DNA from 2 places in the Pseudoalteromonas sp. TB41 genome. Region 2 is predicted to be linked to the other one. Evidence: predicted binding sites of a transcription regulator. Region 2 holds the regulator's gene; the other holds the start of a gene.
What was found. Region 2 encodes FliA, which starts transcription of late flagellar genes. Its sites were predicted from a motif close to CTAAAGNTNNNNNNNNNNNNGCCGATA; they were not measured.
Positions count from the first base shown of each region.

Region 1 (8,697 bases), on a different contig from region 2:
ACAAATAGTGGCTTATCATCAACAAATGACGGTTGAGCATTTAGAGCAACAAGCGCGATTAACAGAGCTTGCGAATATCAGCTTTGCTGATGAGTTTGAGCTGTTTTTTCAACCCGTTATTCGCAACGGCGATGGTCAAATTGAATTTTTAGAATTGTTATTACGTTGGCAACACCCCACGCAAGGCACCTTATCGGCAAGCCGATTTATAAATGATATTAGAATTGCAGGGCTTGGTTATTCACTGGCTACCTTTGTTATAGAGCGTGCTGGCGAATTAGCCATGGCACTTCGTATGGAAGGGATGTCGGTACCTTTGAGTGTTAATTTATTTGGCCCAGAAATGCTCAATGAAGAGTTTGTTGATTTTGTTTACGGAGTAATTGGTGAGCATCAACTCAGGCCAGGCGATTTAATTATTGAATGTCCGCTTCATGTTTTTACCAGCCTAGATGATAAAGGCAGAGCCATGATCGCAAGGCTTAACAGTTTAGGTTTAAAAGTGTGTGTTGATGGTTTAGGTGATAACCCTGTATTACTTTCTAAGTTACCTAGTTTAGCGGTGGAATATATTAAAGTATCGCCTGCATTAACTGCAGACTTTAGTAATCAAAATAATATACGCAGCTTAGTAAGCGGTATGGTAGAAATGCATAATCAGCAACAAACAAAAGTGATTTTTGAAGGTGTTGAAACACTGGACCAACTTAAATTTGTGAAAAGTTTGAAAGCTTATGCCTCACAAGGCTACTACTTCGGACACCCTTTAAGTAGCTTGGGGTTAATGAGTTGGTTTAAACAGTGGTTACAGGCACAAGAAGACTAGGGAAGATTAGATTTTTTGCTTTGTTTGTAGGTAGATATTTACTAAGGCACTGATTACTTGACCACATTGTAATTTACCCGCAGCAAGAGAGTGAGGATGTTGCGAGGGTGCTGCTTCGCATAAATGTAAATAAGCACTGTGATAATTACTTGCAGCTAAATAAACATAATGCTCGCCATCGCTAACATCAAAACCGCAATAATTAAATGCGCTTGCAGGCATGTTGGTTAGGCTATCTAAATCAACTTCTATTCCCAACGGTGCGTTATCAAATGCGTTTAGTGCATTGTTAGTTGCCTCCGTTAAACTTATTTCTCGCCTAACATTAATCGCTTGATAGCTGGTGAAACTAAATTTTGCACTTTGCATTGCATTAAAAATTTGTTGATTATTTTTAAGCTCATGTAAGCCAATTACATGGTAACTGTTAAGGTGCTGCTCTTGATAGGCGTAGTGAAAACCATTGCCACTGTGTCTGCCTTCACACTCTCTAAAGTCGGCATGGGGGTCTAAATTAATGGCGTTAATTGCGCTGTTTTTATATTTTGCAAGCGAGCGAATAATACCTAAGCAGTTGTTATGTCCGCCACCAATAATGATGGGTTCAAGACCTGCTTTAAAAATCATGCTTAAAATTGCTTCAACCCGCACATCAATCTCAGCGCACAACTGACGTAATTGGTCTAAATCGAGAGGATTTTGGTTATCAAGCGGGTGTGCTTGTTCCATTAAGTCATCGAGGTTTACTTCGCCAAGGAGTAACACTTTTTGCATGGCAATAGCGTGATTGTGAGGTTGGTTTAAAAAGTGTTGTAAAAAAGCGGGCCAAGCATGTTGTGCTCCGCCTTTACCTAAATTGGCTCTAGGTCCAATGTCTTCGCAAACGCCCAGTAAAACAAAGCGCATACCAAACTGTGCAGCATCAGTAAGCGCTTGTTGTATATTAACGTTTGCGTCAAGTAATGCCATTGACTGCCACGCTTTTTGTTCACCTGCACGGTTAGAACAAATGCGCTTGAGCGTGCTTTCGTTATATACTTTAAGGTGTGCTGTCACGCTACAGTTCTATTATTTCTAGCTCTAATTCTTCAGCAGAAAGTACAATACCTGTACTGTCGGCATAAACAAAATCATCATCGAAAAATGATACACCCGCAAAGTTAACGCCTATGCCGCTTTCACCCGCGCCTTCACTGTCAGCTGCAACCGGAATTGATCCAATGGCTTGAATTCCTAAATCCAGTTCTTCAAGTTCATCAACATGGCGCAGTGCACCATATACAATAATACCTTGCCAATTGTTTTCAAGTGCCAGCTCAGCCAGTTCAATATCAATTAAGGCTCTACGAGTGGAGCCTCCACCATCAATAAGTAAAATCTGATCTGTACCATCTTGAGAAAGCAATTGACGGATCAGTTCATTATTTTCAAAACATTTTACCGTTTTAATGCGGCCACCAAAACTGTGTCGACCACCAAAGTTGATGAACATAGGTTCAAGCACGTCAACCACATCAGCGAAATGGTCACATAAATCAGAAGTGCTGTAATCCATTATTTTATCCTCAAAAGATACATAAGTTAGTAACTTAGTATACCCTCCTTATATTCAATAACAACGACTTAATTGCAGTAAATTTAGCCAGAAATAGAACTAAATCAATAACACGACTCATAATTTTTTAATAAAATTGTCATCTTTATAAATAAATATTTTTAAAGCTATGGACTGAGCGTTTATAAGTGCGAGAGATTTAAGTTCTGATTGGCGAGACTGTTAAAATTAAACAATACTGTGATCAGGCCGATGATTATATTGTCCATTTGTATAAAGGGAGTTTGTTAATGGTTAAATTTTACTGGTAGCCCTTTTTTGGTTTTTAATGATAGGCATTATTGTTTATTTCATGTAACAAAATTATGTTAATACAAGAAAGCATCACGTTATACTGAACTGGCAAATTTAATATAGGTATTTACAATGAACTTTTTACAGAATCTAACGATTAAACGTCGTTTACAATTTAACGCATTAATCGTTGGCTTAGCCATGATTGTTATGCTGTGCATCATCATTTATGAAGCACGTATTATGATTAAATTAAATGAAACTATTCAGTACGCTGAAGAGCTAGATGTGCATGAGCTTTCGATGCGTAAATACGAAAAAGACTTTTTGTTTTACAAAGATGAGTCTAGTTTAGAGCTATTTGCGCAAGAATATAAAAAACTACAATTTAAACTAGAAAAGCTATCTGTTTTATCTGCAGATTTAAATATTGCTACGGCTCAGGTCAATCAATTTTCTACGTTAGCCCAACAGTACTATGACGACTTTCAAAATGTTGTAAAACTACAGCGTAAAATCGGGTTGCACCCAAAAGACGCTTTATATGGCGAGCTGAGAGAAGCAGTTCATAAAATAGAAACATTGCTTAGTGAGCAAAATAATTACCAATTACTCACCACTATGCTACAGCTGCGTCGAGCTGAAAAAGATTTTATGCTACGTTTAGATACCAAGTATTTAGATCGATTTAATAAATTAGCAAGCGAGTTAAAACAACAAGTAAATGCTGCAGAGCTACCTAATAATTTACGCAATCAATTGGTCTCGTTAATGACCAACTACCAAAATAAATTTACTGCATTGGTAGAGGCGCAGGTGGAATTAGGCGTCGATTTAAATTCGGGTGCCCTAGGGAAAATGAGAATAAGTGTTAAGAAAAGTGATGAAGTGGTTACTTTGATCACTAATGCGACTAAAGAGCAAGTAACTGAAACGGCGCAGCAGGCGCAATTATTAGCAATAGTCATTTTTATAATTGCTAGTATCATCGTTATGCTACTTGTGTACTTGACCAGTCGTTCAATTATCCAGCCTATTGAAAAAGTTTATCAAGCAATAGATAAGATAAGACAAAACAATGACTTAAGCTTGTTTATAGAGCATAAAGGGAAAGATGAAGTAACGAGGATGACCATAGACTTTAATAGTTTAATTAGTGACTTTAAAGATCTCATCTACGAAGTAAATACGGCTCTAACAACGCTTAATATAGCAACAGGGAACCTATCTGAAACAACCTCAGCGACTAGCTCTGGTATGCAAGAGCAATTGCATGAAGCGGATATGGTAGCAACCGCTGCTACAGAAATGCAGGCAACGATTCAAGATATTTCACACAATACTGAAGCCGCCGCTAAAAAAGCTGAATCGACCAATGTAAGCGCCCAGCAAGGTCAGGTTGAAGTAGAGTCAACTATTAAGCATATTAATGCCTTATCCGATTCACTTGGTAAAGCTTCCAGCGTGGTGTCTCAGCTAGAAAAAGATGGTGAAACCATAGGTTCTGTACTTGATGTGATACGTGCGATTGCAGAGCAAACTAATTTACTTGCTTTAAATGCTGCCATTGAAGCGGCGAGAGCGGGTGAACAAGGTCGTGGCTTTGCGGTTGTTGCAGATGAAGTGCGCTCACTTGCACAGCGTACGCAAGAGTCAACCAGCGAAATAGAGGGCATTATTAACACCCTACAACAGCGTACTCAAGAAGTTGTGAGTATCATGCACCAATGTCGTACTCAAGGTGGCGAAAGTGCTACACAAGCAACAAAAGCGGGTGAGCTGCTAGGATCAATTACCATTGATGTGCAAACTATTATGGAAATGAGTACACATATTGCTACTGCTATTGATGAGCAAAGTCAGGTGGCTTCTGAGGTAAATAAAAACGTGGTCCGTATTCGAGATATTGCAGAGGGGGCTGCGGCTCACTCACAAACTAATGCGCAAACCAGTGAAGAGGTCTCTGAGCAAGCAAGGGTACTTCATCAAGCGATTTCAAAATATAAGGTTTAACTACTAACAGAAAAAAGTGGCTTAATTGCCGCTTTTTTCTCATTCACAGAGTATAAGTTCAGACTAAATACTAGGGGACAAACTTTATGGGTACGCTGTCTTTGTTGTTTTCATGTTGTTTAACACGCTCTAAATACGTATCCCATAAGCTTGTTTGTTCAGCTTGTAATTTAGCAAAATATTGCCAGCTGAACAGCCCGCTGTTATGGCCATCGTCAAACTCTAAACGTAACGCGTAATGCCCTACCGGCGTAATGGTTTTAATGCCCACTGCTTGTTTATTTAGTACTAACTTCATAGGCTCAGATCCATGGCCTTGAACCTCTGCTGAGGGAGAGTGTACCCGTAAAAACTCAGCGCTAAATATAACTTCAGAGTTATCATCAAAATAAACATCTAAATTTTTACTCACACTATGATAGTGCACTTTTGTAACTTGTTTCATCGTCATCTCGCTTACAAAAAAGCCTCCATATTGGAGGCTTTTAGTATAACTGTTTGTGTTTTCAATTAAAGAATAAAACGACTTAAGTCTTCATCTTCAACTAGCGCACCTAAGTGTTTTTCAACGTAGGCGGCATCGATAACAAGGCTTGAACCCGCTTTTTCAGAAGCGTCATATGAAATCTCTTCCATTAGCCTTTCCATAACTGTATGAAGGCGACGCGCACCGATATTTTCGGTTTTTTCGTTTACTTGCCATGCTGCCTTAGCAATACGCTCAATTGCGTCGTCGCTAAATTCAATAGCGACTTGCTCTGTTTTGAGTAGCTCGCGTTGTTGCTCAGTAAGTGACGCGTGTGGCTCAGTTAATATACGTTTAAAGTCATCGGCTGTGAGTGCTTCAAGTTCAACACGAATAGGTAAACGGCCTTGTAACTCAGGGATCATGTCTGATGGTTTAGACATTTGGAATGCGCCTGAGGCAATAAACAACATGTGGTCAGTTTTTACCATGCCGTGCTTAGTATTAACGGTAGAGCCTTCAATAAGCGGAAGTAAATCACGTTGTACACCTTCACGACTTACATCTGGGCCTGAGGCTTCACCACGTTTACAAATTTTGTCTATTTCATCAATAAACACAATGCCGTTTTGCTCTACTGCAAAAATGGCCTGTTCTTTTAATTCTTCAGGATTAACCAGTTTACCGGCTTCTTCTTCAGTAAGTAACTTAAACGCTTCTTTAATTTTAAGCTTACGCTTAGTGCGTTTATCACCACCCATGTTTTGAAACATTCCCTGTAACTGGTTGGTCATTTCTTCCATACCAGGAGGAGCCATAATTTCAATATTAGGTTGAGCTTGGGCTAAATCAATATCAATTTCTTTGTCATCTAATTGGCCTTCGCGTAACTTTTTACGAAACGATTGGCGTGTCGATGAATTTTCATCGCGCTGAACTTCACCGTATTGATCTTTCGCTGGAGGCAGTAATACATCTAATATACGTTCTTCAGCCGCTTCTTCAGCGCGATGTTTGAACTTTTTAGTTTGTTGCTCTCGTGTCATTTTAATTGAAACATCAACTAAATCACGGATGATAGTTTCAACTTCTTTACCGACATAACCTACTTCTGTAAATTTAGTGGCTTCAACTTTAATAAAAGGTGCGTTGGCAAGCTTTGCTAAACGACGAGCAATCTCAGTTTTACCTACACCCGTAGGGCCAATCATTAAGATATTTTTTGGCGTTACTTCTGCGCGTAAGTCTTCGTTTAACTGCATACGGCGCCAGCGATTACGAAGGGCAATAGCAACCGCTTTTTTCGCTTTAGCTTGGCCAATAATATGTTGGTCTAGCTCATGAACAATTTCTCTTGGGGTCATATCAGACATAGCGAGTTCCTATTACAATTCTTCGATAGTTTGGAAGTTATTCGTAAATACACAGATGTTGCCAGCAATTGTTAGACTTTTCTCTACAATTTCACGAGCACTTAAGTCGGTATTTTCTAATAAGGCGGTTGCAGCTGATTGCGCAAAGTTACCGCCGCTGCCAATTGCGATTAGGTCGTTTTCTGGTTGCACCACGTCACCGTTGCCGGTGATAATTAGCGAAGCTGTTTCATCAGCAACAGCAAGTAAAGCTTCAAGTTTACGCAGGGCACGATCGCTACGCCAATCTTTAGCCATTTCTACAGCAGCTTTAGTGAGGTTACCTTGGTGCATTTCTAGTTTGCTTTCAAAACGTTCGAAAAGAGTAAAGGCATCAGCAGTGCCGCCAGCAAACCCAGCGATAACTTTGCCATTATAAAGGCGTCGAACTTTTCGGGCATTGCCCTTCATTACTGTGTTACCAAGAGATACTTGGCCGTCACCACCAATAACAACTTTGTCATCACGGCGTACACTTACGATTGTAGTCATGTTATTCCTCATCATCGCGCTGCAAGAGGCAGCGCGTAAAAAACGATTATGAAGAGGTTATATGGGTGAATGGTTTAAATTCAAGTCCAGCCCCAAATTCCGCAGCCGACAATATTAATTCGTTTAAGTTTGTTCTTGTCACTTTCTGCATGACGCTTGGTTTCATAAGGCCCTAAACGCACTTTGTACCAAATACCATTGCTGCCTGTGGTTTTTTTGATTTCTGAAATTAATCCGGCAAAGGCTATTTTAGCTTTTAAGGTTTCAGCTTGCTGATGGGTTCTAAATGAACCACATTGCATGACATAAGGGCCTTTTTGTTCAAGTTCTTTTACTTCAACCTGAATCTCATGCTCTTTAATTTCTTTAATAAATTTAGGTGGCCGCGGTTTAGCTATTTCTACTTGTTTTTCGGGTGTTGGATTTGCTTGCTTTTCAACAAGCTCTGGATCGGCATTGTTTTTAACAAACCAGAGTCCGTATGCAAAACCACCGATTAGTAACAAGGCAATAATGATTAACAAAAACGGGAAGGGTTTTTTAGCCGGCTCTTGTTTAGTGTTTTTTCTATTTTTTGGTTTTTTATTAATATAATCGTGCTGTGCCATGGTGTTATATGTGGCCTTACCTAAATCATGTCTGTAGGGTCTACGTCTAAACTCCAGCGAACTTTTTGTGCAAGTTTGCTAGTGCTGAGATAATCAACCATTTGCGCGAGATACTGATGTAGTATGCGTCGATCTTGCGCTTGAATATGTAATTGAAAACGATACATTCCCGCAATTTTTTCTAAAGGCGCGGGGATCGGTCCGAGCAATTGTATACCAGATACCCCATTGACAGGAACCAAATCCGTTAGAAAGTCGACGACTTGCTTTATGTTATGCCCTTGTGCGCGAACAATTGCCATACTCGTAATGGGTGGCAACTGTGCATCACTTCGCTCAGTGAGTGCAAAGCGGGCAAAATCTTGATAGCCATTATTAACTAAGTCTTGTAATAGCGGGTGCTCAGGAAAGTGCGTTTGTAATAATACTTCACCGGGTTCGCCAGAACGTCCCGCGCGTCCTGCAACTTGTGTTACTAATTGTGCTAAATGCTCAGTAGCCCTAAAGTCACACGAATACAAACCACTATCGACATCTAAAATAAGTACTAAGCTAACATCAGCAAAATGGTGACCTTTTGCCAGCATTTGCGTACCAACTAAAATACGTGCGCCGCCTTGGTTTATTTCATCCAGTGCTTTTTCAAGGCTACCTTTACGCCGAGTTGAATCACGGTCGATACGGCTGATCGGGGTGTCTGCAAATTCACTACTCAAAAACTCTTCTATTTGCTCGGTGCCCTTGCCGTTAGGAAAGATTTGCGTACTACCACAGTCAGGGCATTGATGTGGTACATGATATTGATCGCCACAATGGTGGCAAATCATTTGGCCTATTGCCTTATGAAAAGTCGCACTGGTGCTGCATCGGCTACATTCACTCAACCAACCACATTCATGACAAATCAAAGTAGGAGAAAACCCACGGCGATTTAAAAATACCATCACCTGCTTTCCCCTATTCAGGTGCTGGCGCATTATTGCAAGACTGGCATGCGCAATACCGGCTCTATCAGGCTGACCTTTCATGTC
Region 1 covers NZ_AUTH01000084.1:54,777-63,473, forward strand. Annotated here, with positions in the region: gene L641_RS0113090 (GGDEF domain-containing phosphodiesterase) at 1-826, shown strand, start outside; gene L641_RS0113095 (formimidoylglutamase) at 833-1,882, opposite strand; gene rraA (ribonuclease E activity regulator RraA) at 1,884-2,381, opposite strand; gene L641_RS0113105 (HAMP domain-containing methyl-accepting chemotaxis protein) at 2,808-4,688, shown strand; gene L641_RS0113110 (gamma-butyrobetaine hydroxylase-like domain-containing protein) at 4,759-5,133, opposite strand; gene hslU (HslU--HslV peptidase ATPase subunit) at 5,199-6,527, opposite strand; gene hslV (ATP-dependent protease subunit HslV) at 6,540-7,058, opposite strand; gene L641_RS0113125 (SPOR domain-containing protein) at 7,139-7,666, opposite strand; gene priA (primosomal protein N') at 7,687-8,697, opposite strand, start outside.
Region 1: L641_RS0113105 (HAMP domain-containing methyl-accepting chemotaxis protein) is a predicted target of FliA. The motif match lies at 2,610-2,636, and genes of this name have one in related genera.

Region 2 (8,697 bases):
AATAAGCTCAGTCCTTTGGCGGCATAGGGATCTGAATGCGCAAGTGCTTCGCTTTCTAATGCTAAATACCCTTCTTGACGGGCTTTATGCGACCAGCGTTTTACTTGCTCAATAGCATCTTCAATATCATGGTCGTCGGTAACAAAAACCCAATGAGTAATACCAAGCATTTTTTTAAATGTATTGGCTGATGTTTGTAGCATCACCGCACCTAATGTACCGCCTAATACAATAATTAGTGCAGGCCCATTAAACAGCGCAGATACCACACCTCCCTCTAAAGAATAACCGATTGCAATAGCACCTAATGCAACCAGTAATCCTAAAACAGAAAGCTTATCCACAGCCAGCCTCTCTTTTTAAACGTGCAGCCACATCATGAAGGCTAATGCTTTCGCTCGCTAAACCTGCACTGGCTATCGCCTGAGGCATACCATAGACAACACAGCTTTTTTCATCCTGAGCCCAAATTGTAGCGCCAGTTTGCTTAAGCATGCGAGCACCATCACGACCATCTGCACCCATGCCTGTCAAAATAATGGCAAGCACATCACCTTGATACGCTTTGGCCGCACTGGCAAAGGTAATATCAACACTTGGTTTATAGTTTACTCGTTCATTTTTATCTTCAAACACACGAAGGGTTCTATTAGAGCCACGTCCTTCTACCATCATTTGCTGGCCACCTGGCGCTAAATAAGCGCACCCAGGTTGTAATCTATCGCCTTGCTGCGCTTCTTTTACCTTAATCTTACACAAGCCATCTAAGCGAGTAGCAAAAGCCGGGGTAAATGCAGCAGGCATATGCTGTATGAGTAAAATAGGGTGTGGAAAATTAGCAGGTAATTGCGTCAAAATAGTTTGCAGTGCAACCGGCCCACCTGTGGATGTACCAATAGCAACTAACTGATACTGCTTACCACTGGCACGCGCTGAGGCACTGCTGCTAGTAGATGCAGGACTCGCATTATTAAAGCTACGATCAGGTTGAACTATCGGCTTTTTAGCAAGGTTAGAAAAGCGCTCAGAGCTGTTTGACGCTGGTTTACTAATACTTGGAGATGGGGCCGTTCTCGTAATTCTTCCAATACGCTGGCGGCCTATTTCCTTAACCTTATTTTGCAATAACTTAATTGCATCATCGTTATTGCGAGCAATATCTTCAAACTTTTTAGGTAAAAAGTCCATCGCCCCAGCATCAAGCGCATCCAAAGTGGCAGATGCCCCTGCTCGTGTTAACGATGAAAACATTAAAATAGGTGTTGGATTACTCGCCATGATCTCTTTCACAGCACTAATACCATCCAGCACCGGCATTTCAACATCCATGGTGATAACATCAGGACGTAACTGAGCTGTTTTTTCGACGGCCTCTCGGCCATTTACAGCAAAGCCTATTACCTCAATGCCGCTGTCTTGTTCAAGAATTTCACTCACTCTGCGGCGAAAAAAGCTTGAATCATCAACTACTAAAACTTTAACAGCCATTTCGCTCTCTTATTCAATGAATGGGTAGGCATAAAGTTTATACCTACTTTTTATTATCCAGCGTAATGCTTTAGCATACTCGGTACATCTAATATCAGTGCAATTCCACCATCAGAGGTAATAGTCGCACCCGCCATACCCGGCGTACCTTGCAATAATGCATCTAGAGGCTTGATCACCACTTCTTCTTGACCTATTAGTGAATCAACAACGAACCCTACTTTTTGAGTCCCTATTTGCACAATAACGACATGCCCTTGTGCTTTTCGCTGACCTCTATCAGCGCCTTTTATAAGCCAATGTTCAAGGTAGAATAATGGAATCGACTTTTTACGAACAATAATCGTTAGCTGGCCATCAACCACATTAGTTTTTGTTAAATCTAAGTGGAATATTTCACTTACACCCGCTAGCGGCAAGGCAAAGGTTTGCTCTCCCACCACCACCATTAAGGTAGGTAATATCGCAAGTGTTAGTGGAACTTTGATTTCTAAAGTAGTCCCTACGCCCATTTCTGATTTTATGTTAACCGAGCCATTGAGCTGAGTGATTTTTGTTTTAACCACATCCATACCAACACCACGGCCAGAAATATCTGAGATTTCTTCTTTGGTTGAAAATCCAGGTGCAAAAATAAGGTTATAAGCTTCAGTATCAGAAAGACGACTCGCTTGGTCGTGATCAAGCACCCCTTTACTAATCGCAATCTTTTTAAGCTTTTCAGCATCCATACCGGCACCATCATCTTGGATGGTAAGTAGAATATGATCACCCTGTTGCGAAGCTGATAAAGTCACCGTACCTGTTCTAGGTTTACCCGATGCTTCACGAATATCGGGCATTTCAATACCATGGTCGACCGAGTTGCGAACCAAATGCACCAATGGATCGGCCAATGCTTCCACTAAATTTTTATCTAAATCGGTGTCTTCACCGACAAGTAATAAATTAATATCTTTTTTAAGTGTTCGTGCTAAGTCACGTACAACACGAGGAAAACGGCCAAATACTTTTTTAATTGGCTGCATTCGTGTTTGCATTACTGCACCTTGGATATCAGCAGTCACAACATCTAAGTTGGAAATAGCTTTACCCATAGCCTCGCTATCAGAATTAGTCGCCAAACTCACTAAGCGATTTCGCACAAGTACTAACTCGCCCACCATGTTCATTATTTGGTCTAGGCGTTTGGTATCAACACGTACTGTTGTTTCTGCCGGTGGAGGCGCTGCTTTTTTAGGCGGCGCAGCTTTAGCTGCTTGTGCCGCAGGAGCAGGCTTAGCTGGCTCTGGTTTAGGCTGTGGCTTAGCTGCAGCAACTGGTTCTGGCTTTTTAGCTGCCACTGGTTCTGGTTTACTTACAGGAGCCGGTGTTTCTATCGACTTAGGTGCACCTTTACCATGAAGTTCATCAAGTAACGCTTCAAACTCGTCGTCACTTATTTCATCATCGCCCGAGCTTTGCTCGTTACTTGGTGGAGCCACAGGGGCTGATGGTGTTTGTTGTGGTGTACTTGCGGTTGCTTGGCTCACTTCGCCAAAGCTGCCTACACCATGAAGTTCATCCAATAAGCTGTCAAACTCATCGTCAGTTATATCACCACTGACATCATTGTCACTTGATGATGATTGTTTTTCTTGTGGGGCTTGCCCTTTTCCATGAAGTTCATCAAGTAGGCTTTCGAATTCGTCTTCGGTTATTTCATCAATCTGAGACTCAGTACTGCTGCTATCTGGGCCGCTAAATAATTCATCAAAAGCAAACGGGTCTTCTTCAGCATCGTTGCTCGGTTGCTCTGCAACTGGTTCGGGCTTTACCGATGGGGTTTCGACAGGAGCTATATCTTCAACCACAGAATCGCCGGCAAGCTCTTCTGCTGTCGGTGGCTGTCCAAGTTTGTGAAGTACTGCAAGTAATTCTGGATCAGCAGGCTCTGGCTGGTCACGATTTTTAATCGTGGCAAACATTTCATTAATGGTATCCAGTGCTTGTAAAATCACATCCATTAATTCAGAGTTAACTGTTCTTACACCTTGGCGCAGTAAATCAAACACATTTTCAGCACCATGACATGCATCAACAAGCTCTGTCATAGCCAAAAAGCCAGCGCCACCCTTTACAGTGTGGAAACCGCGAAATATTGCGTTTAGTAGCTCAGTATCATCTGGGTTGTTTTCCAGTTCTACTAACTGTTCAGATAAAAGCTCAAGGATTTCTCCGGCCTCTACTAAAAAGTCTTGTAAAATATCTTCATCGACTTCAAAGCTCATGCAGTACTCTCCTATTAGAAGCCCAAACTTGATAATAGATCATCAACTTCATCTTGATCAGATACAACATCATTACGCGTTTCTTTATCAATAATAGGCCCTTCGGGACCTGCTAGTGTTTGTGCAACAATGGGATCTTCTATTTTTTCTGGTTGTTCAGTTGGTTCAACCTCACCACCTTGCGCTGCAAATGCAGTCAACAGGTGAATTAAACTTTCTTCAACTTCACGGACAAGTTCAATAACACGGCGAATAACCTGACCGGTTAAATCTTGATAGTCTTGAGCCATCAGCACATTAGTCATCAGCATTTGTAACTCATCGGTTTTGTGATGAGAACTGCTCATAAACTTATCAATACTATGACAAAGTGATTTAAACTCACCAAGCTCTATTTCGCGGTTCATTAAACGATCCCACGTTGGCTTGATATCAGCTATTTCGTCAGCGATTTCTTGTGCTAATGGTAAGCTTGCTTCAACCGCATCCATTGTCTTATTGGCTGCGTTTTCTGTCATTTCCATGACATAGTTAAGGCGTTTTTTTGCGTCAGGGATGGCATCAGTGGTAATGTCTGTTAAACGCGTGTCTAACTCGAAACTTTTTAAAGCTTCGTGCAGTTGACGCGTCAACTTACCCACCTCAGCAAATAACTGTGATTGCTCTTGTGAAGCTGTTTCTAAAATTAACTGATTCGCTTTATCTTGCTCACCATTTTCTAAAAAAACAACTAACTGGCGAGCTTGTTCTAAAGTAATCTGAGGCGCAGCAGGTGCTGACATAAGCCTCTCCCTCTCATTAACCTAAGCGTTCGAACACTTTTTCTAATTTAGTTTTCAATGTACCTGCAGTAAATGGTTTAACAATATAACCATTAACACCTGCTTGGGCCGCAGCAATTATTTGTTCTTTTTTAGCTTCTGCTGTAACCATTAAAACAGGAATATGCTTTAATTTTTCATCAGCTCGAATTGCCCTCAAAAGATCAATACCTTGCATGCCTGGCATATTCCAATCTGTTACAACAAAATCAAACGCTTGATTTTGCAACATAGGCAAAGCAGTTGACCCGTCATCTGCTTCTTGAACATTGGTAAAACCTAAATCGCGCAACAGGTTTTTAATAATACGTCTCATTGTTGAGAAATCATCAACAACAAGAATTTTAATGTTTTTATCCAAAACATCCTCCAGTGAGGCCTGAACCTTTATTTACTTACTTCTAGTTTATCCAGTCATTGATTTTTGCTTTAAGCTTAATCATCGCCTGACCATGTATCTGACTTACACGCGATTCACTTACATCGAGTATATGCCCAATTTCTTTTAAATTCATCTCATCGTTATAGTACAAAGAAAGCACCATTGCATCTTTTTCCGGTAACGACTTTATTGCACTGAGTAAAGACTCATTAAACCGTTCATTTTTAACATTATTGAACGGTTTGTCTAGTGCTAAATCTTGGCCATGAGGTGTAATCACATCGTCATCTATACCAAGGTCTTCAATACCTAACACTTTGCTTACATTTACATCGTTTAAAATATGATGGTACTCATTTAGCGAAATTTCAAGTTTTTCAGCAACTTCACTATCTTTAGGTTCACGGTTTAAACTGTTCTCAAGCGCAACAATAGTCTCTGCAACCAAACGGCTTTTTCTGTGAACTGAACGTGGAACCCAATCGCCTCGGCGCATTTCGTCTATCATCGCACCACGAATACGAATACCGGCAAAGGTTTCAAAGCTTGCGCCTTTGCTCGCATCAAAGTTTTTTGAAGCTTCAATTAAACCAATCATACCCGATTGAATTAAATCATCTAGCTGCACACTGGCCGGTAAACGAGCAATTAAATGGCACGCCACTTTTTTGACTAATGAGGCATGCTTTTCAACAATCATATTTAAATTTTGTGTTGACTGATATCCCATAGCTCTATTCACCGGTATTGTCATTGTTAGTTACTAACTAGTTTCTCAATGAAAAACTCTAAATGACCCGAGGCTTGACTAGGTGTTGGCCACTTAGCAATTTTTGTAGCCAGTGTTTTAAAAGCAATTGCAGCAGGCGACCCAGGAAAAACCTCAACAATTACTTTTTGGCGGCGCGTTGATTTGCGCATATTTTCATCATATGGAACCGTTGCAACCAACTCCATTGATATATCTAAAAATCGGTCGGTAACCTTTGAAAGTTTTGCAAACAATTCCTGCCCTTCGCGTAAACTACGCACCATATTGGCAACAATTTTAAATTTATAAACGCCGTGCTCACGGCTAAGTACTTTAATTAAAGCATAGGCATCGGTAATTGATGTAGGCTCATCACATACCACCACAACCACATCTTGCGCTGCGCGAGAAAAACTCAGCACCATATCGGAAATACCCGCAGCGGTATCAACAATTAAAATATCAAAGTCGGTGTTAAGTTCACTAAATGCACGAATAAGTCCAGCGTGCTCTGAGGGTGATAACTCAACCATACTTTGCGAACCCGATGTTGCAGGCACTATTTTTATGCCTGCGGGACCTTCGACTAAAATATCATCAAGTTCACATTCGCCCGATAAAACATGAGATAAATTACGCTCAACGCGCAGTCCAAGCATCACATCACAATTCGCTAATCCTAAATCAGCATCTAGTACAAGCACACGTTTGCCTTGTTGGCCTAACGCGATTGCCGTGTTAAGGGATACGTTCGTTTTACCCACTCCACCTTTGCCGCCGGTGACAGCGATAACTTTTACGCCGTTATTATTATTCTTGCTCATTTTGCGAAGGCCGCTTGCTTGATCTAAAACTGTGTTAATCATACATCTCTACTGTGCTCGACGCCACTGATTGGTGTCGTGATTGTTGTGCTTTTATTCTTTTTAAATACAATTGCTCAGCTTTTTTTACTAGTTTTTCGGCATTTGCCACTCTAATATCTTCTGGTACTCGCTGACCGTTAGTAAGATACCCTATTGGGAGACGATTTTGAATCGCAATACTAATAATCTCACCTAAACTCAATGACTCATCAAGTTTAGTAAAAATACATCCGCTTAGCTGTACTTTTTTAAAGTGCCTTACTGTTTCTTGTAATACATTAATTTGCGCCGTCGCACTTAATACTAAATAACTACGTATATCAACACGCTGATTACGCATTAAGGTGTTTAACTGCTCGGTTAAGCGTAAATCACGTTGACTCATTCCCGCTGTATCAATTAAGACTAGACGTTTATTTCGTAAATGGTATAAAACTTCTGCTAATTCATTTGCATCTTTAACTTGTTTAACGCCACAACCTATAATACGACCATACGTTGCTAGCTGCTCATAAGCACCAATACGGTAAGTATCGGTAGTAATAAGCGCTACTTTATCGGCACCGTATTTTTGTGCACCCAATGCTGCCAGTTTTGCAACTGTGGTGGTTTTACCCACGCCTGTAGGCCCGACTAACGCAAAAACACCGCCTTGGCGAAGTATTTCGTTGTTCGTAGTTTGCATTTGATCTTCAACCATGTTCAATAAAGCTTTCCAGCCTTGTTGGCGAGACACATCGTCTGGTACAAAACATGCCATTTGCTCAGCAACATTTTTCTCTATCCCCATACCGACTAAGCGGTCAATCATACATGCACGGGTCGGGTCGCGACGTGCCATATCTTGCTGCATTAAACCTGATACTTGGTGCTCTAATAGTTGACGAATTGCGTTCATTTCTTCACGCATTGTGCTGATGTCACTGGATTCTTTATGCATTGTTTGCTGACGCGGTGCGCTAGGTGAATCTAAATCGTCAAAGCCACTGTCTAAATCGTCAAAACCTAAGCTATCGGCTTGGGTGTGAGGGCGCACTGGCGCGCTTTGTTCACGTTCAAACATATTTTTAGGTCGTGATTGCACAGGCTCTTGTTCTTGATAGTGACCAGAAGTGTCAATGCCAGAGTGTGAAAACATTGAAGCAAGCTCTGCTGAACGAGGACGTGGAGACTGACGCTCTAGTAAGGCTTGTAAGCTATCTGCAACCTTTGCCTGTGGCTTAGGTTGAGCGCGTTGCGGTTCTGGTTTAACAAAATTATGTGAACTTTGCTCAGTATGTGCAAATGAAGCTCTTGCAGCAGGTTGGCTTTGAGGCTGCTCTGGCGCTTTTGTCGCGGCTTTGTCGTAATCAACTGCAGCAACAATTTCAACGCCATTAGCTAGTTTTTTATTTGACATAATAACCGCATCAACACCCAACTCTTCTTTTACTTCTTTTAGTGCAGTGCGCATGTCTTTAGCAAAAAAACGTTTAATTTTCATAATTCAAACCCCTTTAAAATCTTATTGTTGGCCTACAGAGCTGACAATCTTGATCTGTCTTTCATCTGGTATCTCTTGATAAGACATCACTCGCAATCCTGGAATGGTGTATTTAACAAATCGAGATAACACAGTGCGTAACATTCCTGACGTTAGCAATATTGAAGGTTCACCGGCCATTTCTTGATTTTGATGCGCTTCATTCAATGATGTTTGAAGTCTATCAGCAAGCCCTGGTTCTATTCCGGCACCTTCATCACCTGCATTTTGAAGTGACTGATGCAACATCTGTTCCAACTCAGGCGCCAAGGTTATGACAGGGATTTCAGAAGACATACCAACGGCATCTTGGACGATTAATCTACGCAGTGATATTCGCACTGCAGCCGTTAATACATCTGGGTCTTGGCTACGAGGGCCATACTCAACAAGGGTTTGAACAATTGAACGCATATCTCGTATTGCCACCCCTTCGTTTAATAAATTTTGTAGTACTTTAACGATGGTGGTCAGCGGTAATACCTCAGGTACAAGTCCTTCAACTAAGCGAGGGTGACTCTTACCTAACATATCTAATAAGTTCTGTACTTCTTCATGTCCGAGTAATAATGCGGCGCTATTGGTGAGTAACTGGCT
Region 2 covers NZ_AUTH01000082.1:46,822-55,518, reverse strand. Annotated here, with positions in the region: gene L641_RS0112265 (flagellar motor protein) at 1-344, opposite strand, end outside; gene L641_RS0112260 (chemotaxis response regulator protein-glutamate methylesterase) at 337-1,488, opposite strand; gene L641_RS0112255 (chemotaxis protein CheA) at 1,542-3,758, opposite strand; gene L641_RS0112250 (protein phosphatase CheZ) at 3,773-4,540, opposite strand; gene cheY (chemotaxis response regulator CheY) at 4,557-4,940, opposite strand; gene L641_RS0112240 (RNA polymerase sigma factor FliA) at 4,981-5,691, opposite strand; gene L641_RS0112235 (MinD/ParA family protein) at 5,718-6,578, opposite strand; gene flhF (flagellar biosynthesis protein FlhF) at 6,571-8,061, opposite strand; gene flhA (flagellar biosynthesis protein FlhA) at 8,083-8,697, opposite strand, start outside.